DNA from 2 places in the Streptomyces sp. NBC_01428 genome. Region 1 is predicted to be linked to the other one. Evidence: predicted binding sites of a transcription regulator. Region 1 holds the regulator's gene; the other holds the start of a gene.
The links. Region 1 encodes HrcA, which represses chaperone genes, less so after heat shock. Its sites were predicted from a motif close to TTNGCACTCNGNNNNNCNGAGTGCNAA; they were not measured.
Positions count from the first base shown of each region.

Region 1 (9,821 bases):
CCCGGGTCACCTCGTCGGCGAACGCGGAGAGCTGGTCGACCATCGTGTTCACGGTGAGCTTCAGTTCCAGCAGCTCACCGGTCGCCTCGACCGTCACCGTACGGGTCAGGTCGCCGCGTGCCACCGCCGTGGTCACCAGGGCGATGTCCCGCACCTGGGCGGTCAGCCGTGAGGCCATCGTGTTGACCGCCTCGGTCACGTCCCGCCAACTCCCGGACAGGCCGGTCGCCTTGGCGCGGCCGCCGAGCCGCCCCTCGGTGCCGACCTCGCGGGCGACCCGGGTGACCTCGCCGGTGAACAGGGAGAGCTGGTCGACCATCTTGTTCACGGCGCGGCCCAGCCGGCGCAGGTCGCCCCGCAGTTGACGGTTGCCGTCGTGCAGGTCGACACGCTGGGTCAGGTCGCCGCCGGCCACCGCGTCGAGCACGCGGGTCGCGTTCGCCGCGGGCGCCACCAGCGCGTCGAGCAGCTGGTTCACGTCGTCCACGCGCGTCGTCCACTTGCCGCCGCCGGGGCTGGCCGCGAGCCGCTCGTCGAGCCGTCCGTGCCGGATCAGCTCCCTGCGGACGCGCTGTACCTCGGAGTTGAAGTGCGAACTGCGGTCCATGATCTGGTTGAACATCGTGTTCAGCTCGGCGACCAGACCGTGCGCCGTCTCCGGCACCTTGCTGAAGTCGCCGTCCCGCGCCGCGGTCATCGCGGCGAGCAGGGGGCGCAGCTCCGATGCTCGAATCTGTCCGTCTTCGAGCACATGCATACCACTGTTCTCACTCATGACGGCCCACTTCGGTGACTCGACGCTTATGGGCGCGGTCAGTCTGTCACCCTGTCCGCACCGGCTGAGGTGTATTCGTCCGAACTGCTCAGGGAGCCGCACCGTGGGGGCCATTCCGACGCAACGCGAGTCCATGGCGTGCGCTCCGGGTGCGCCCGCGCACCACCGGGCCGGCCAGGACACCGTGGCCCGCACGACCCTGCCGGGCACTCCGCTCGCCCCCGGAGCCGCCCGCCGCTACCTCCGTGACACGCTCGTGGGCTGGGCCGAACTGGCCCTGCCCGGCGCGGAGATCATCGACGACCGGCTCACCGACGACGCCGCCGTGGTGGTCAGCGAACTCGTCACCAACGCCGTCGTCCACGCGGGCACCGACGTCGAGCTGCTGTGCCGCCTGGAGCACGCCCCCGACGGCCCGCCCGGCCCGCTGGTCGTCGAGGTGACCGATCATCACCCCGCCCGCGCGATACGCGACGACAGTCCCGAACGCCCCTACGGGACACCGGAGTACGGGCGGGGCCTGCGTCTCGTCTCCGCCCTCTCCGAGGCCTGGGGGATCACCTACCGCCCGGGCGTCAAGACGGTCTGGGCGCGCCTGCTGCTCGACGGCGGCGCCGACGCGTTCACGGCGGACGCCCCGTCCTCGGCCGACGTGTTCGCGGTGGACGGGGACGACCTCACGGGGAGAGGCGGCCGGGCGGGCACGGACGGCGCCGCGGGTACCGGCGGGAAGAACGGCGCGCAGGCCGGGCCGGCCGACGGCGCCTCCGGGAGCCGCCGCACGCGTGCCCACCGCCCCGGTGGACAGGGTCCGGCGGGCCCCACCGCGACCGCGTCCGTCTTCGCGGCGCCGGTCCCGGGGCACGGGGCGTCCGTCCCGGGTGGGGACGCCCTCGACCCGTCCGGCTTCCACGCGGTCACCCCGGCCGGCACGGCCCCCGGCGGCCCACGGAACCCCTCCGAGGGGCGGGACTGGCTCGACCGCGGGGCCCTCTCCTTCCTCGCCGAGGCCTCCGACCTGCTGGCCGGGCAGCTCGACGAGGACCTCGTCGCCGCGCTCGCCGGACAGCTCCTCGTCCCGCGGCTCGCCGACTGGTGCGCGGTGTGGCTGGAGGACGAGGCCACCGACCGGGCCGGCGGACTCGGGCTCGCCCTCGGACCCCGGCTGGCCCGGGTCTGGCACGGCAGCGAGAACCTCATCGAGGACCTGCGCGACGCCCTGGAGAAGGACCCGCCGCGGCTGCCCGACGCGGTCCGCTCCCGCGCCGTGCCCGTGCCCTGGCCCGGCGAGGCGCTGGGCCCGCGCGGAGCGAGCGGCGCCGCCCTGGCGTACCGGCTGATCGCGGGCGGCCGTCCGCTCGGCACGCTCGTCATCGGCAGGGCCGGACCCACCGGTTTCGCGGACGAGGTCAGCGGGCTCGTCGAGGACCTGAGCCGCCGGATCGCGCTCGCCATCGGCGCGGCCCGCCAGTACGCGCGCCAGGCCACCATCAGCAGGGTCCTGCAGCGCGGGCTCCTGCCGGGCGCGGTCGCCGAGATCCCCGGCGTGCGCAGCGCCCTCGTCTACGAGCCGCTCGACAAGGGCGGCCCCAGCGGCGACTTCTATGACGTGTTCCCGGCCGGGGACGGCCGCTGGTGCTTCGCCGTCGGCGACGTCCAGGGCAAGGGCCCCGAGGCCGCCGTCGTGATCGGGCTCGCCCGGCCCTGGCTGCGGCTGCTGGCCCGCGAGGGCTACGACGTGGCGGACGTCCTCGACCGCCTCAACCAGCTCCTCCTCGACGACGCGACCGAGGCCGCCGACGCGGCGGCCCGGGCGCTCGTGGCGGCCGGCGGCCCCGGGCTCGGCACCGATCTCGGCCCGCAGACCCGCTTCCTGTCCATGCTCTACGGCGAACTGGTTCCCTTCGAGGGCGGCGTGCGCTGCACCCTCGCCTCGGCCGGACACCCGCTGCCGCTGCTGCTGGCCCCCGACGGCGACGTACGGGAGGTGGCCCGTCCGCAGACCCTGCTCGGCGTCTTCGAGGACCCCGGCTACACCTCCGAGTCCTTCGACCTGCACCCCGGCGACACCCTGCTCTGCGTCACCGACGGCGTGACGGAGCGGCGCGAGGGGACCCGGCAGTTCGACGACGACGACGGGCTCGCGCACGCCCTCACGGGGTGCACCGGCCTGAACGCCGAGCTGGTCGCGGAACGCATCCGCGCACTCGTGCACGAGTTCGGGAGCCGCCCGCCGGAGGACGACATGGCCCTGCTGGTGTTACAGGCCGAGTAGCCCCGGCCCCGCCCCGCCCCGGTCCGGCCCCGGCGACAGGCCGGGCGACGAGGAGCGCGCCCGTTCGTCCACAGGCCGGGACCGTTCACTCCGCCCGTGCTGGACAATGGAACGCATGCCTTCCGCACTCCCCGACGGTGAGCCCGTCCCCGATGACGGGGCGCTGCCCGCGCACGCCCTGGCCGGGGCGGCCGAGCGGCCCCTCGGGTTCTACCTCCACGTCCCCTACTGCGCGACCCGCTGCGGGTACTGCGACTTCAACACCTACACGGCGACCGAGCTGCGGGGCACCGGAGGCGTGCTCGCCTCCCGCGACAACTACGCGGACACCCTGACCGACGAGGTCCGCCTCGCCCGCAAGGTCCTCGGCGACGACCCGCGTCCCGTCCGCACCGTCTTCGTCGGGGGCGGCACGCCCACCCTGCTGGCCGCCGACGACCTCGTCCGGATGCTGGGGGCGATCCGTGACGAGTTCGGTCTCGCGGACGACGCCGAGATCACCACGGAGGCGAACCCGGAGTCGGTCGACCCGGAGTACCTCGCGACGCTCCGCGCCGGCGGCTTCAACCGCGTCTCCTTCGGGATGCAGAGCGCCCGGCAGCACGTGCTGAAGGTGCTGGACCGCACCCACACCCCCGGCCGCCCCGAGGCCTGCGTCGCCGAGGCCCGCGCGGCCGGCTTCGAGCACGTGAACCTCGACCTGATCTACGGCACCCCGGGGGAGTCCGACGACGACTGGCGGGCCTCCCTCGAAGCAGCCCTCGGCGCCGGCCCCGACCACGTCTCGGCCTACGCGCTCATCGTCGAGGAGGGCACCCAGCTCGCCCGCCGCATCCGCCGCGGCGAGGTCCCGATGACCGACGACGACGTCCACGCCGACCGCTACCTCATCGCCGACGAGGTGATGGCCGAAGCGGGCTTCGACTGGTACGAGGTGTCGAACTGGGCCACCACCGAGGCGGCCCGATGTCTGCACAACGAGCTGTACTGGCGCGGCGCGGACTGGTGGGGCGCGGGCCCCGGCGCCCACAGCCACGTCGGCGGCGTCCGCTGGTGGAACGTGAAGCACCCCGGGGCCTACGCGGCGGCGCTGGCCTCCGGCCGGTCCCCGGGCGCCGGGCGCGAACTCCTCTCCGACGAGGACCGCCGCGTCGAGCGCATCCTGCTCGAACTGCGGCTGCGCGAGGGCTGCCCGCTCTCGCTGCTCCGCCCCGACGGCCGCACGGCCTCCCGCCGCGCCCTGTCCGAGGGCCTCCTCGAACCGGGCCCCTACGACGAGGGCCGCGCCGTCCTCACCCTGCGCGGCCGCCTCCTCGCGGACGCGGTCGTCCGGGACCTGGTCGACTGACCGGACGACGACGCAGGAAGCCACCGCGGCCCCGGACACCACCGGACGGGCGGCCGGACGCGACCGTGCCCGGCCGTGGCGCGGTCCGGCCTACTCCGGCGCCGTGACGAAGTCGATCAGTTCCTCGACGCGGCCCAGGAGTTCGGGCTGGAGGTCCTTGTAGGAGTGGACCCGGGACAGGATGTGCTGCCAGGCCGCGCCGGTGTTCTCCGGCCAGCCCAGGGCCCGGCACACGCCCGTCTTCCAGTCCTCGCCGCGCGGCACCCGGGGCCAGCCCGGGATGCCCACGGAGGACGGCTTCACGGCCTCCCAGATGTCGATGTAGGGGTGGCCGAGCACCAGGGCGTGCTCACTCGTCACCGCCGCGGCGATCCGGGACTCCTTCGAGCCGGGCACCAGGTGGTCGACGAGCACGCCGAGCCGGGCGTCCGGGCCCGGCGCGAACTCCTCGACGATCGCGGGAAGGTCGTCGACGCCCTCCAGGTACTCCACGACGACGCCCTCGACGCGCAGGTCGTCGCCCCAGACCCGCTCGACCAGTTCGGCGTCGTGGCGGCCCTCCACGTAGATGCGGCCCGCCCGCGCGACCCGGGCGCGGGCGCCGGGCACCGCCACCGAGCCGGACGCGGTACGGCTGGGACGTACGGGTGCCGCGGACGCCGGGCGGACCAGCGTCACCACCCTGCCCTCCAGCAGGAAGCCGCGCGGCTCCATGGGGAACACCCGGTGCTTGCCGAAGCGGTCCTCCAGGGTCACCGTGCCCGCCTCGCAGCCGATCACCGCGCCGCAGAAACCGGTGCCGGGCTCCTCGACCACCAGACCCGGGTCCGCCGGGACCTCGGGCACGGGCTTGGGCTTCTTCCACGGCGGGGTCAGGTCCGGAGAGTACTGGCGCATTCGCATGACGATAGGAGAAGCACGCCGGGGCTCACCGCGACACGCCGAAACGCGCGGCCAGCTCGTCCCGCTGCGAGCGGACGAACGCGGCGTCCACCAGCGCTCCGTGGCCGGGCACGTACACAGCGTCCCGCCCGCCGAGTGCGAGCAGCCGGTCGAGCGCCGCCGGCCAGCGCGACGGGACCGCGTCGGGGCCCGCCTGCGGCTCGCCGGACTCCTCGACCAGGTCGCCGCAGAACACCACCGAAGGGTCGCCCGGCACCACGGCCACGAGGTCGTGGGCGGTGTGGCCCTCACCGATCCGCACCAGCCGCACCAGGGCGCCCTCGCCGAGTTCCAGGTCCCGGGTGCCCCGGACGCCGTGCGCGGGGCGTACGAGGGCGTCCGCCGCCTCCCGTGCCGCCCCGGGGTCCAGCCCGTTGCGCACCGCGTCCGCCCGCAGCTCCTCACGACCGTGCTCGTACACCCCGGACGAGCCGTCCGCGACGAACACCTCGGCGCCCGCGAACGCCACGGCGCCGAAGACATGGTCGAAATGCGGGTGGGTGAGTGCGAGGTGCGTCACGTGCCGCCCCGGGCCGAGCAGCCGCTCCGCCTCCGCGCGCAGCGCCGCGCCCTCCGCGACACCCGACCCGGCGTCGATCATCAGCGCCGCGTCCCCGCCGACGACGAGCCCGACGGTGCAGTCCCAGCCCGGAAGCCGCCGCCGGCCGATCCGGGGCGTCACCCGTTCCCACCCCAGCTCTTCCCAAGTCAGCCTCATACGGCGACGCTAGCGGTGACCGGGTGTCGCGCACGACATCGCAGGCCCGCCCTTGCCGGGGTCGTGCCTCACCGCCGTACACTGGCCCGGGGAACGCTGGCACTCGGGCGCGTTGAGTGCCAGGCGAAAAGCCACGAAGGCCACGAAGACCACGGAGTCGACTTCTGGAGGTGTGCGCGATGCTCAGTGAACGCAGGCTCGAGGTGCTCCGCGCCATCGTCCAGGACTATGTGGGCACCGAGGAGCCGGTCGGCTCCAAGGCGCTCACCGAGCGTCACCGGCTCGGCGTCTCGCCGGCGACCGTCCGCAACGACATGGCGGTCCTGGAGGACGAGGGCTACATCGCCCAGCCGCACACCAGCGCCGGACGCATCCCCACGGACAAGGGATACCGGCTCTTCGTCGACAAGCTCGCGGGCGTCAAGCCGATGACCGCGCCGGAGCGGCGCGCCATCCAGAACTTCCTGGACGGAGCCGTCGACCTCGACGACGTCGTCGGCCGGACGGTGCGGCTGCTCGCGCAGCTCACCCGGCAGGTCGCCGTCGTGCAGTACCCCTCGCTGACCCGCTCGACCGTGCGGCACGTGGAACTGCTCTCGCTCGCCCCGGCGCGCGTGATGCTCGTGCTGATCACGGACACCGGCCGGGTCGAGCAACGCATGATCAACTGCCCCGTCCCGTTCGGTGAGACTTCTCTCGCCGATCTGCGGGCCCGGCTCAACAGCCGGGTTGCGGGCCGCCCCTTCGCGGACGTCCCGCAGCTCGTGCAGGACCTCCCCGACGCCTTCGAGGCGGAGGACCGGGGTACGGTCTCGACAGTGCTCTCCACCCTGCTGGAGACACTTGTCGAAGAGACCGAGGAGCGGCTGATGATCGGCGGGACCGCCAATCTCACCCGTTTCGGACATGACTTCCCTCTCACCATCCGTCCGGTGCTCGAAGCGCTGGAGGAGCAGGTCGTGCTCCTCAAGTTGCTTGGAGAGGCCGGGGATTCGAGCATGACCGTGCGAATCGGTCATGAGAACGCGTATGAGGGACTCAACTCCACGTCCGTGGTCTCGGTCGGCTACGGTTCGGGCGGCGAGGCAGTAGCCAAACTCGGCGTGGTCGGCCCGACCCGCATGGATTACCCGGGAACGATGGGAGCGGTACGAGCGGTGGCACGGTACGTCGGACAGATCCTGGCGGAGTCGTAAGTGGCCACGGACTACTACGCCGTACTCGGCGTGCGCCGCGACGCGTCCCAGGACGAGATCAAGAAGGCGTTCCGGAGGCTCGCGCGCGAGCTGCACCCGGACGTCAATCCCGATCCGAAGACGCAGGAGCGCTTCAAGGAGATCAACGCCGCCTACGAGGTGTTGTCGGACCCGCAGAAGAAGCAGGTCTACGACCTCGGCGGCGACCCCCTGTCCCAGCAGGGCGGAGGCGCCGGCGGCTTCGGCGCTGGCGGCTTCGGGAACTTCTCGGACATCATGGACGCCTTCTTCGGCACGGCGTCGCAGCGCGGACCGCGCTCGCGCACCCGCCGCGGCCAGGACGCCATGATCCGGCTGGAGATCGAGCTGGACGAGGCGGCCTTCGGCACCACGAAGGACATCCAGGTCGACACGGCCGTCGTCTGCGCGACCTGCAACGGCGAGGGCGCCGCACCCGGGACCTCCGCGCAGACCTGTGACATGTGCCGCGGCCGCGGCGAGGTGTCCCAGGTGACGCGGTCCTTCCTCGGCCAGGTCATGACCTCGCGGCCGTGCCCGCAGTGCCAGGGCTTCGGCACCGTGGTCCCGACCCCGTGCCCCGAGTGCGCGGGCGACGGCCGGGTCCGCTCCCGCCGCACCCTCACGGTCAAGATCCCGGCCGGTGTGGACAACGGCACCCGGATCCAGCTCGCGGGCGAGGGCGAGGTCGGCCCCGGCGGCGGCCCCGCCGGCGACCTGTACGTCGAGATCCACGAGCTGCCGCACTCGACGTTCCAGCGTCGCGGCGACGACCTGCACTGCACGGTCACGATCCCGATGACGGCCGCAGCCCTCGGCACCAAGGTGCCCCTGGAGACCCTCGACGGCATGGAGGAGGTCGACATCCGTCCGGGCACGCAGTCCGGCCAGTCGATCCCGCTGCACGGCCGGGGCGTCACGCACCTGCGCGGCGGCGGCCGGGGCGACCTCATCGTGCACGTCGAGGTCACCACGCCCACCAAGCTCGACCCGGAGCAGGAGCGGGTCATGCGCGAGCTCGCGGCGCTGCGCGGCGAGGAGCGGCCCACCGGCCAGTTCCAGCCCGGGCAGCAGGGGCTCTTCTCCCGGCTGAAGGACGCCTTCAACGGACGCTGACGCGACGGCGGCACGGGGCGGTATTCCCGCCCCGTGACCGCCCGCCGCGCCACCCCGTAACCGAGCGGACGGCCGGATTCGGACTTGTACGGAGGACGTGACAACATGCCGTCATGTCCTCCGCGCTGACCGATCTCTTCCCTCACCCGATCGTGCAGGCCCCCATGGCGGGCGGCGTCTCCGTCCCCCAGCTCGCGGCCGCCGTGTCCGAGGCCGGCGGGCTCGGATGCCTCGCCGCCGGGTACAAGACGGCCGACGGCATGTACCAGGAGATCAAACAGCTGCGCGGGCTGACCGGCCGTCCCTTCGGCGTCAACCTGTTCATGCCGCAGCCGGAGTACGCGGACTCCTCGGCGGTCGAGGTCTACGCCCACCAGCTCGCCGGTGAGGCGGCCTGGTACGAGACCGAACTCGGCGACCCGGACAGCGGCCGTGACGACGGCTACGACGCCAAGCTCGCCGTCCTCCTCGACAACCCGGTGCCGGTGGTCTCCTTCCACTTCGGCATCCCGGCCCAGGACGTGCTGGAGTCACTGAACCGCGCCGGCACCCTCACCCTGGTCACCGCGACCACGGCCGAGGAGGCCCTCGCCGTGCAGCGGGCGGGCGCCGCCGCCGTCATCGCCCAGGGCGTCGAGGCCGGCGGACACCAGGGCACCCACCGCGACAACCCGGAGACCGACCGCGCGGGCATCGGACTGCTCTCGCTGGTCGCCCAGATCCGCGAGACCGTGGACATCCCGGTCGTCGCCGCCGGAGGCATCATGCGCGGCAGCCAGATCGCCGCCGTCCTCGCCGCCGGCGCCGACGCGGCCCAGCTCGGCACCGCCTTCCTCGCCACCCCCGAGTCCGGCGCGAACGCCGTCCACAAGGACGCCCTGACCAACCCGCTCTTCGTACGCACCGAACTGACCCGCGCCTTCTCCGGACGCCCGGCCCGCGGCCTGGTCAACCGGTTCCTGCGCGAGCACGGCCCCTACGCCCCCGCCGCGTACCCGGACGTCCACCACCTCACCTCGCCGCTGCGCAAGGCGGCCGCCAAGGCGGCCGACGCGCAGGGCATGGCGCTGTGGGCGGGCCAGGGCCACCGCATGGCGCGCGACCTGCCCGCCGCACAGCTGGTCGAGGTGCTGGTCGCCGAACTCGCCGCCGCCAGGACAGCGTTGTCGTCGCCCGGCGACACCCCGGACGGGGGCACGGCCCGATGACGGCACCCGTGTTCCTCGTCGACCACTTCGACGCGGGCGGCGGCGGACGCTACGTCCTCGACGGACCCGAGGGACGCCACGCCGTCTCCGTGAAGCGGCTGCGCGCCGGCGAGGACGTCGTCCTCACCGACGGGGCCGGCCGCTGGGCGGACTGCGTCGTCCTCGACACCGAGGACAAGGACCGGCTCGTCGTCCGGATGGACTCGGTGAGCGAGGAGCCGGCCG
Region 1 is NZ_CP109499.1:6,133,228-6,143,048, forward strand. It holds gene OG406_RS26530 (HAMP domain-containing protein) at 1-697, opposite strand, end outside; gene OG406_RS26535 (SpoIIE family protein phosphatase) at 879-3,050, shown strand; gene hemW (radical SAM family heme chaperone HemW) at 3,166-4,398, shown strand; gene OG406_RS26545 (DUF3097 domain-containing protein) at 4,489-5,295, opposite strand; gene OG406_RS26550 (MBL fold metallo-hydrolase) at 5,327-6,058, opposite strand; gene hrcA (heat-inducible transcriptional repressor HrcA) at 6,238-7,254, shown strand; gene dnaJ (molecular chaperone DnaJ) at 7,255-8,388, shown strand; gene OG406_RS26565 (nitronate monooxygenase) at 8,502-9,596, shown strand; gene OG406_RS26570 (16S rRNA (uracil(1498)-N(3))-methyltransferase) at 9,593-9,821, shown strand, end outside.

Region 2 (9,821 bases), 2.2 Mb from region 1:
TCGCCCGGCGCTGGGGACTGCCCACCGCGCCCCTGATGCCCCCGGCGCCGCCCGCGAGGAAGCCGGTCATCGAGGCTCGCAAGGGGTTCGAGGTCGACGGCCAGAAGGAACTGGGGCTGCCGCCCGTCTTCACGACCGTCCCCACCAAGGACAGGGTCGTCTTCCTCACCATCGACGACGGCGAGGAGAAGGACCCGCAGTTCCTGCGCATGATGAGCGAGCTGAAGATCCCGTACACCGTCTTCCTCAGCGACTACCTGATCAAGGACGACTACGGGTACTTCCGGAAGATGCGGGACCGCGGCATCACCCTCAACAACCACACGCTGCACCACCCGTACCTGCCCGGCCTCTCCTACGCGCGGCAGAAGCACGAGATCTGCGGCATGCAGGACGTGATGAAGAAGCAGTTCGGCAAGCGCCCCTCGCTCTTCCGCCCGCCCTACGGCAACTACAACCAGGACACCCTGCGCGCCGCCAAGTCCTGTGGGATCAAGTACGCGCCCATCTGGGACGAGGAGGTGTTCGTCGACCACTGGGAGTACCGCGAGGAGGACCAGGACCTGCACCCCGGCGACATCGTCCTCACCCACTTCCGCGGCCCCAAGGACTGGAAGGGGACCATGCCCGACCTGGTCCGCCGCTTCCTGAAGAGGATCACGGCCGAGGGCTACGCGGTCGCGCGCCTGGAGGACTACCTGTGAGGCTGCGGGTGCCGGTCGCCGGACTGCTCGCGGCGCTGCTGCTGACCGGCTGCGCGCAGTCCGTCGACCCGATCGAGCGGCTGGGCAAGAAGGCGGCGCAGCGGGTGCACCCGCAGGAGACGGCGTACCGCCGCTGGGGCCTGACCGCCCCGTTGGCCCCGGCGCCCCGCGCGCCCGCCCGGACCGCCGCGCGCACCGCGGGCCCGGGTCTGCCGCCCGTCGTGGACCACGTCCGCACCCGCGACAAGGTCGTCTTCCTGACGTACGACGACGGAGCGGAACGCGATCCGCGGTTCGTCGACATGGTCCGTGAACTGCGGCTGCCCGTCAGCATGTTCCTCACGGACAGTGTCGTCGGGCCGGGGTACGCGCACTTCGCCCGGCTGCGCGAGGTCGGCGCGACCGTCCAGAACCACACCCTCGACCACGCCTCCCTGCGCGGCCTGCCCTACGCGGGCCAGCGCGCCGAGATCTGCGGGCAGCAGGACAAGCTCCGGCAGCGCTTCGGCATCCGGCCCCGGCTGCTGCGGCCCCCCTACGGCCGGTACGACGCGACCACGCTGCGGGCCGCCGGTGACTGCGGGGTCAGCGCGGTCGTCCTCGGCAGGGCCCCCGGCACGCACCGGCTCCGGCCGGGCGACATCCTCACCGGCTTCGAGGAGCCCGACCTCACGGACGCCACGGTCCGGCTGCTCCGGCGCATCCAGGCGGAGGGCTTCACCCCCGCGCGGCTGGAGAACTACCTCTAGAGCCGGAGGCGGAGACCTACCTCCGAAAGGGTCCGCCCGCACGTCCTGAGGGGCCGTCCGGGCCGCGCCACGCCGCCGGCTTTGGCACTCCGCTTGACCGAGTGCTAATCGCAGTCATAGTGTCAGGCCTGGCACTCCCCCCTGGAGAGTGCCAATGGCGAAGGGCAGATCCGGCACCCGCGACGACGGATCGACCCGGTCGCCACCTCAGACAGTTAACCCCGTGAGATCTCCGAAGGGGGAGGTCGGATCGTGACGACCGCCAGCTCCAAGGTTGCCATCAAGCCGCTCGAGGACCGCATTGTGGTCCAGCCGCTCGACGCCGAGCAGACCACGGCCTCTGGCCTGGTCATCCCGGACACCGCGAAGGAGAAGCCCCAGGAGGGCGTCGTCCTTGCCGTGGGTCCGGGCCGCTTCGAGGACGGTAACCGTCTTCCGCTCGACGTCACCGTCGGCGACGTCGTGCTCTACAGCAAGTACGGCGGCACCGAGGTGAAGTACAACGGCGAGGAGTACCTCGTCCTCTCGGCTCGCGACGTGCTCGCGATCATCGAGAAGTAATTCACCGGGCAAGGGCGTCCGGGGGCTTCCCCCGGACCACCCGACACCCAGCATTGCAGTGAACTGCGCCCCTGGCCCCCGCTACTTCTCTTGAACCGGGCGCTGGGGGCGCCGTTCGTTTCTCCCAAAGTTTTCCGAGAGGGCTGAACCGCTCCCATGGCGAAGATCCTGAAGTTCGACGAGGACGCCCGTCGCGCCCTTGAGCGCGGCGTCAACAAGCTTGCCGACACGGTGAAGGTGACGATCGGCCCCAAGGGCCGCAACGTCGTCATCGACAAGAAGTTCGGCGCCCCCACCATCACCAACGACGGCGTGACCATCGCCCGTGAGGTCGAGGTCGAGGACCCGTACGAGAACCTCGGTGCCCAGCTGGTGAAGGAGGTGGCGACCAAGACCAACGACATCGCGGGTGACGGTACGACCACCGCCACCGTGCTCGCCCAGGCGCTCGTGCGCGAGGGCCTCAAGAACGTCGCCGCGGGTGCCTCCCCGGCGCTGCTGAAGAAGGGCATCGACGCGGCCGTCAAGGCGGTCTCCGACGAGCTGCTCGCCACCGCGCGCCCGATCGACGAGAAGTCCGACATCGCGGCCGTCGCCGGTCTGTCCGCCCAGGACCCGCAGGTCGGCGAGCTCATCGCCGAGGCGATGGACAAGGTCGGCAAGGACGGTGTCATCACCGTCGAGGAGTCCAACACCTTCGGTCTGGAGCTGGACTTCACCGAGGGCATGGCCTTCGACAAGGGCTACCTCTCGCCCTACATGGTGTCCGACCAGGAGCGTATGGAGGCCGTCCTCGACGACCCGTACATCCTGATCCACCAGGGCAAGATCAGCTCCATCCAGGACCTCCTGCCGCTGCTGGAGAAGGTCATCCAGGCGAACGCCTCGCGGCCGCTGCTGATCATCGCCGAGGACGTCGAGGGCGAGGCCCTGTCGACCCTGGTCGTGAACAAGATCCGCGGCACGTTCAACGCCGTCGCCGTGAAGGCCCCCGGCTTCGGTGACCGCCGCAAGGCCATGCTCGGCGACATCGCCACCCTCACCGGTGGTCAGGTCATCGCCGAGGAGGTCGGCCTCAAGCTCGACCAGGTCGGCCTGGACGTGCTCGGCACCGCCCGCCGCGTGACCGTCACCAAGGACGACACCACCATCGTCGACGGTGGCGGCAGCTCGGACGAGGTCGCCGGCCGCGTCAACCAGATCAAGGCCGAGATCGAGAACACGGACTCCGACTGGGACCGCGAGAAGCTCCAGGAGCGCCTCGCGAAGCTCGCCGGCGGCGTGTGCGTGATCAAGGTCGGCGCCGCCACCGAGGTGGAGCTCAAGGAGAAGAAGCACCGTCTGGAGGACGCCATCTCCGCGACCCGCGCCGCGGTCGAGGAGGGCATCGTCTCCGGTGGTGGCTCCGCGCTCGTCCACGCCGTCAAGGTCCTCGAGGGCAACCTCGGCAAGACCGGCGACGAGGCCACGGGTGTCGCGGTCGTCCGCAGGGCCGCCGTCGAGCCGCTGCGCTGGATCGCCGAGAACGCCGGCCTGGAGGGTTACGTCATCACCTCCAAGGTCGCCGAGCTCGACAAGGGCCAGGGCTTCAACGCCGCCACCGGTGAGTACGGCGACCTGGTCAAGGCCGGCGTCATCGACCCGGTCAAGGTCACCCGCTCCGCCCTGGAGAACGCCGCCTCCATCGCGTCCCTGCTCCTCACGACCGAGACCCTGGTCGTCGAGAAGCCGGCCGACGACGAGGGCGACGCCGGTCACGGCCACGGCCACGGTCACTCCCACTGACGCACACCGGTAGGCCGGGGTCGGCACTGAATCCCTGGACAGGGACACGGTGCTGAATCGGGCCGTGTTGCTTCGCCCCGTCGTTCCCACGGCGGGGCGAAGTGCTGTCCGGCGGGCGTGCCGAGGCTTTTTTGACGTTGTCGGCGTGCCCGGGTTCAGTCCTCGTGCCGCATCAGAAACCTGACGGGTTCTGCGAGCGCTGCTCTGGCTCCCTCCTCGTCCGCCAGTCGCGCCGCGAGGGTGGCTTCCGCGAGGCGCTGCGGCAGGGCTTCGGCGAACTTCAGGCCGCGAACGGCTTGGATGTCCACCTCCGGCAGAGTGAGTCCTGTCTCGGTGTCCGCCACTGCCGCTCGCCATGTCTGAGGGGTCAGGTCGTCGCGCAGCCGGATGTAGCGGTCGTCGATCTGTCGGTGTATCAACTTGGCGGAGGAAAGAGACGCGGCGAGCGTGGCGTTCGCCCGGTGCCCGGCCCAAGTCCACCACCGCACGTCGCCGTCGTCACGCCGGGTGATGACAGTTCCGGCCGGGTGCACCACGTCCAGATGTGTCTCCCGTGCTTCCGCGAGCCTCGCCTGCGCCCGGCGCGTGAGGAGCACCGGCGGTTCGCTGCCGAGCAACACCTCACGGGCGGCCCGGGTCAGCATGTGGGAGCGCACACGGATGGACCCGAACCCGCTCCATTTGGCCCGCCCGCCCCCGTCCACGGGCTCCACGAAGCAGCGCCTGCGCCGCCAGTCGATGTACGTCACCAGCCAGCTGCGGCCCGCCAGCAGCAGTTTCCTCGGGCCTTCGACGTCCTCGGTGAGCAGGTCCGGGTCCGTGCGGCCGATCTCCGTCCGTCCACTGAGCACGGTGAACTCGGGCGGCGCTGTGAACGATGCCGTCAGGTTCATGAAGTGCCGGTGGCCGAAGCGGCGTTCGGCCTCAGGTCCGATGAATAGCGTGCCGCCGTCGCGCTCCAGATAGCCCTGCTCCACGAGGTGCCGCACGATGGGCTCGGCGGCGCTTCTGAACGGTCCGAGACCGCCCCACCACTCCTGCCAGAGGTTCTCCCCGACCTGATGCTCCTGAAGGCACAGGGCGAGAATCTGCTGGGCGACGAGGTGCCGCGGCTCGGGCGGTGCGGTCACCGGCTCCACCCAGCCACTCGACCAGGCCAGTAGCAGGGCAGCGATGGACAGGAACCCCGCGTCGGTGAGGGCCAGGAAAAGACAGTTGCGTGCGGTGCCGGGCCGCCGCCCGGTGCGGCCGAGGCGTTGCAGGAACGAGGCCACCGTGGCCGGTGCGTCGAGCTGGATCACTCGGTCGAGGTCCCCGACGTCGATGCCGAGTTCCAGGGTGCTGGTCGAGACAATCACGCAGTCTCGGGCCTCGGCGAAGGCCTCCTCCGCCCGCCGTCGCTCGTCGGTGGAGAGCGAGGCATGGGAGAGGAACGTGGTGACACCACGGAGCCTGAGCTGCTCACCCAGTTCCTCGACGGTACGTCGGGTCTCGCAGAACACCAGGCGTTTCTCGCCCCGGTGCAGAGCCGCGATGACCGTGGCCGCGTTGGCGACGGAGCCGACGTAATCCAGCTCGATGTCGCCCGGCGGTGTGCTCGTGGCTGCCGAGGACAGAGTGGTCCCTTGGCCGGGAAACGACACCCCGGGTGCGATGACCTGACCTGGCCGTCGTCCGTGGCCGGAGCCCTGGAGCCAGTCCAGCAGCTCGTGCGGATTGCCGACGGTGGCGGACAGGCCGACCCGTTGCACCGGCCGCTCCACGATATTCTGGAGCCGTTCCAGTACGGCGAGCAGATGCCAGCCGCGGTCGTCGCCCGCGAAGGCGTGCACCTCGTCGACCACCACGCTGTGCACTCCGGAGAAGAACGCCCGGTGGTCCACGTGCGTGCTGACCAGCATGGCCTCCAGCGATTCGGGCGTCGTCAGCAGCAGATCCGGACGCTGGGTGAGGATGCGGCGGCGGCGCGTCGAGGCGATGTCGCCGTGCCACAGTTCCGCCGTCCGTCCCACCCATCCCGCGTACGTCTCCAGGCGGGGGTGCAGGTTGTTCAGAAGGGCTTTCAGCGGGGTGACGTACAGGATGCCGGTGCCCTTCCACCCGTGCCGCTGGGCGCGGGTGAGCAGGGGGAAGGCGGCGGCCTCGGTCTTGCCTCCGGCGGTCGGCGCCAGCAGTACGGCGTCCTGTCCGGCCAGCAGTGGGCCGATCGCCTCCTCCTGGAGCGGCCGGAGGGAGCGCCAGCCCAGTGAGTTGACGATGTGGTGGGTGAGGATCGGGTCGAGCAGGTCCAGCGCGTCGGCGCTCACGGCAGCTCCAGCTCCACGTCACCGGCGTTCGCGGCTGCGTTGCGCTCGACCTCGTCGAGTTCCGAGGCGTTCACCGTGAGCGTGTAGTGGACGCGGGGGTCGAAGTCGTCGAACGTGTCGATCCGGTCGAGGACGTCGGCCACCAGTTTCCGCAGATACAGCCGGGGAGCGATGCCCGCCTTGCCGCCGAGCGAACCGGTGACCGCCCGAGCCAGGTCGTCGAGGTAGGTGTCGTCGGCAAGGGCGGCGATCCGGTCGGGGTTCTTGGCCGTGGCCTGGTACACACCGCGCACGTTGCGGCCCAGACGGCCGAGGGATGCCAGGTCGAAGCCGGGAAGCCGCAGTTGGACCGCGCGCGGGGAGTCGAAGCGCGGGTCGGTCGTGAAGTCCGTGGCCAGCCGCTGCGCGAGCGGTGCCAGACGTTGTACACCCTGCTGACCCTCGTAGAAGGCGGGGGTTCCGGTGATGACGAGGAACAGGCCGGGGAACCTCCCGGCGTCGATCTCGTCGAGGAGCTGGCGCAGCGCGTTCAGGGACTTCTCCCGTACGTCGCCGCGCACCCGCTGGAGTGTCTCGACCTCGTCCAGAACCAGCAGCAGCCCGGGGTGCCCGCAGTCGCGCAGCACGGTCAGCAGCCCCTGGAGGAATCCGAGTGCCGCGAAGTGGTCGAGGTCGCCACGTACTCCGGCGGCGCGCTTGGCAGACGCCGCCACGGACTTCTGTCCGCCGAGCCACGCGATCAGCGCCTCGGCATGGGCGGAGTCACCGGCGGCCACCGCCTCGCGGTAGCCGCGCAGCGCGGCGGAGAAGGCCGGGGTCGTACGGGCCACGTCCGTGAGCCGCAGCTCCAGGAGTTCGTCCACGGCTCGGGCGAGTCCGGCCTCGTCGTTCTCGTCGACGTCTCCCGAGTCGAGGACTTCCTCCTCCAGCGTGTAGAACCAGGAGTCGATCACGGCACGCAGCGCGGAGGGCGGATGCGTGGACGTCGTCAGCCGTTCCGTGAGCCGCCGGTAGACGGTCTCCAGGCGGTGCAGCGGGGTCTCCGTCTCGGAGATCTGCACTTCGCTGACGGCCATGCCGCGGCGCTTCGCCCGCTCGGCCAGCCAGCGGGCGAAGAACGTCTTGCCGGAGCCGTACTCGCCGCGCAGCGCGTGGAAGGCGGAGCCACCGCGGGCGACGGTGGCCAGGTCGTCGTCGAGGGAGTCGGCGAACCGGTCCAGGCCGACGGCGAACAGTCCGAGCCCCTGCTGCGGCACGGTGCCGCGGCGCAGCGCGTCGACGACGTCCCGGGCGCGGGCGGGACTGATGTCGGGGGCTTGGGGGCCGACCGGGGTGTTCACGAGGGGGCGCCTTCCGGGAACTGCTGCCGCAGGAGCTCCCTGTCGAGATGGACGGTGCGTCCGGACTCCACCAGTTGGAGAACGGGATAGCCGTCGATGTTGAGCAGCCGTTCGAGCATGGTGACGAACCGCTGGGGGTTGCGCTCCGACTTGCCGGTGGCGGCCTGGGCGGCCGAGGCCACAGCGGCCGGTGAGAGCTTGCCGCCGGCCGCGAGCAGCGCGTCGAGCGCGGCGGCCACTGCCGCGTTGTTCGGTGCGTTCCGCACGAATTCGCGCTGCGTCTCGTATGGCTTGCTGCGCACCGTCTGCTCGCCGAGCGTGCCGTGTCCCTTCTGCGGGAACAGCCCCTCGGACTGAGGCGGTGGTTTGCGGTTGCCCTTGCCACGAGGTGTCGAAGCGGCCTCCTGCGGTTCCGCCGTCTCGGCACCCCCGCGCCACCACTGGGGAGCGGTGTCCTCTGCGGGCAGTGCTGTCCATCCGGTGGGGATCTCACTCCCCGACGGAACGAACGCCAGGACAGGCACGGTGACCTCGGCCAGCGAGGCACCGCCGTGGTACCCGGCCTGACGGGCGGTGTATCGCAGGTCGTCGCGCCAGGCGGCGGTGATCCGTCCGCCCGCGGCCCGGACCCGCGGTCCGGCGAGTTCCACCTCACCGGGCTGGGCAGGCCCGGTGCGCCAGCGGGCGCCCTGGGCGCCGTCCGCCACGGTGGGACCGGTCTCGCGCGGGCTGCGGTCCAGGATGTGACCGTGGTCCGAGACGAGCAGGACCGGCCGGCCCGCGCCGAGAGCGGCGCCCAGCAGGTCGGCCAGCTTCGCGATGTCCCCTATGCGCCAGCGGGCGCGCCCGTTCTCGCGTCCGTCGCCGAGCGCGTCGTCGATGGTGTTGACGATCACGCCGACGATCGTCTTCTCGTCGGCGAGCGCGCCGAGCAGCTCGGGTGCGAGCCGGTGTCCGGCTGTCCCCTCGTAGCCGCCCTTGTGGAAGAGCACCGCCTCGCGGCGTCGCTTCTTCCAGAAGGACGTGAATCCGGCGCGCTCCACGTCCTGCCCGCCCTCGGCAGGGGTTCCGCTCAGCAGCGAGGTCCGACTGATCTTGGTGAGGGTGGGCAGCATGGCGACGGCGGCGAGCCGGCCGGAACGACTGCCCGCCGGTGTGGCGGGGACGACCTCGGTCCAAAAGCGCCGGTCGAGTCCGGCGGCCAGTTCGACGGCCACGTCGGCACTCATCCCGTCGAGGACTAGGACGAGCGGTCGGCCGCCGTCCCGGGCGAGCGGCGCGGCGGCCTCGGCAAGCACATCCTCGATGAGCAGAGCACCGTGCGGCGCCTGCTGGGACGCTGCCTCCGTCCAGGTGGCCAGGGTCGCCGCGAACTGCTCGTCGAGCTCTCGGCGCCGCTCCCGTACCCGGCCGATCAGCCGGTGGTAGGCCTCCCCGATCTCGCTGTCGCGCGAGGCGTCGCCCTCGGCGAGGATCCCGGTCGCCAGGTCCACCCAGCCGGTGGATTCGATGTGGTGGCGTACGCCCTTGCCGACCGACTCCGGGGCGAACTGCGGGGAGTCCAGCCAGCGCAGCAGGCGTACGGCGGTGTGGGCGCGTTCGGTGGAGTCCGCGAGCAGCTTGTCGAGCTGGTGGTCGGCGAGGTCGCGCAGCGCGGCCTGCGCGGGACCGGGCCGGCCGTCGAGCGCGGAGGCGAGAGTTCGCAGCCGTGTCCGGTACCCGGAGGGCAGCAGCCGGTCCCCGGAGAGCAGTCCGGTCAGGCGCGCGGTCTCGGCGAGCTGGTCGGCGCGTTCCAGCACGGTCAGGACGCGGGCACGGGCCTCCGAGCCCGCGCTCCCGCCCGCTTCGGCCTGCGCGATCCACCGGGTGAGGACACCGGTGGCGGCCGTCGCGTACGGGGCGAGTGCGTCGAACGAGCCGAGGGCCCGGCCGAAGAGCGTGCCGAGCGCGAAGCCGGCGTCGGCGGCGGACGGGCAGCCGAGGGCGGCCGAGGCGAGTGCGCCGAGCGGCAGCGCGTCGGTGCCGCGGCCGTCCGCGGCCAGCGCCAGCAGCGTGGGTGCGGCGGGACCGGTCACTTCGGCCAGCCAGGCGGTGAGGCCGGACCTCTCCTGTTCGGCCAGTTCGGCGAAGCGCCGCGGACCGGTCGAGGTACGGCTCCAGTCGAACAGGGTGTCGGCGTCGAGGTCCAGCGAGTCCTCATTGGTGTTGCCGAGACCGGTGCGGGCGGCGAGCAGCGCCCGCACCGCCCGGTCACGGGTGAGAACGGAGCCTGCCCTGGGCCAGCCGCCGGTGGGTTCGGCCTCCAGGAGTGCGTCCAGCAACCAGGTCTCGCGCACCATCCGGGTGTCCAGATCGCCGGTTCCGAACAACTGCCTG
Region 2 is NZ_CP109499.1:3,943,833-3,953,653, reverse strand. It holds gene OG406_RS16975 (polysaccharide deacetylase family protein) at 1-704, shown strand, start outside; gene OG406_RS16970 (polysaccharide deacetylase family protein) at 701-1,453, shown strand; gene groES (co-chaperone GroES) at 1,706-2,014, shown strand; gene groL (chaperonin GroEL) at 2,171-3,799, shown strand; gene OG406_RS16955 (DEAD/DEAH box helicase) at 3,955-6,105, opposite strand; gene brxD (BREX system ATP-binding protein BrxD) at 6,102-7,445, opposite strand; gene pglZ (BREX-2 system phosphatase PglZ) at 7,442-9,821, opposite strand, start outside.
Region 2: a site for HrcA is predicted at 1,535-1,561, ahead of groES (co-chaperone GroES). Genes of this name have one in related genera too.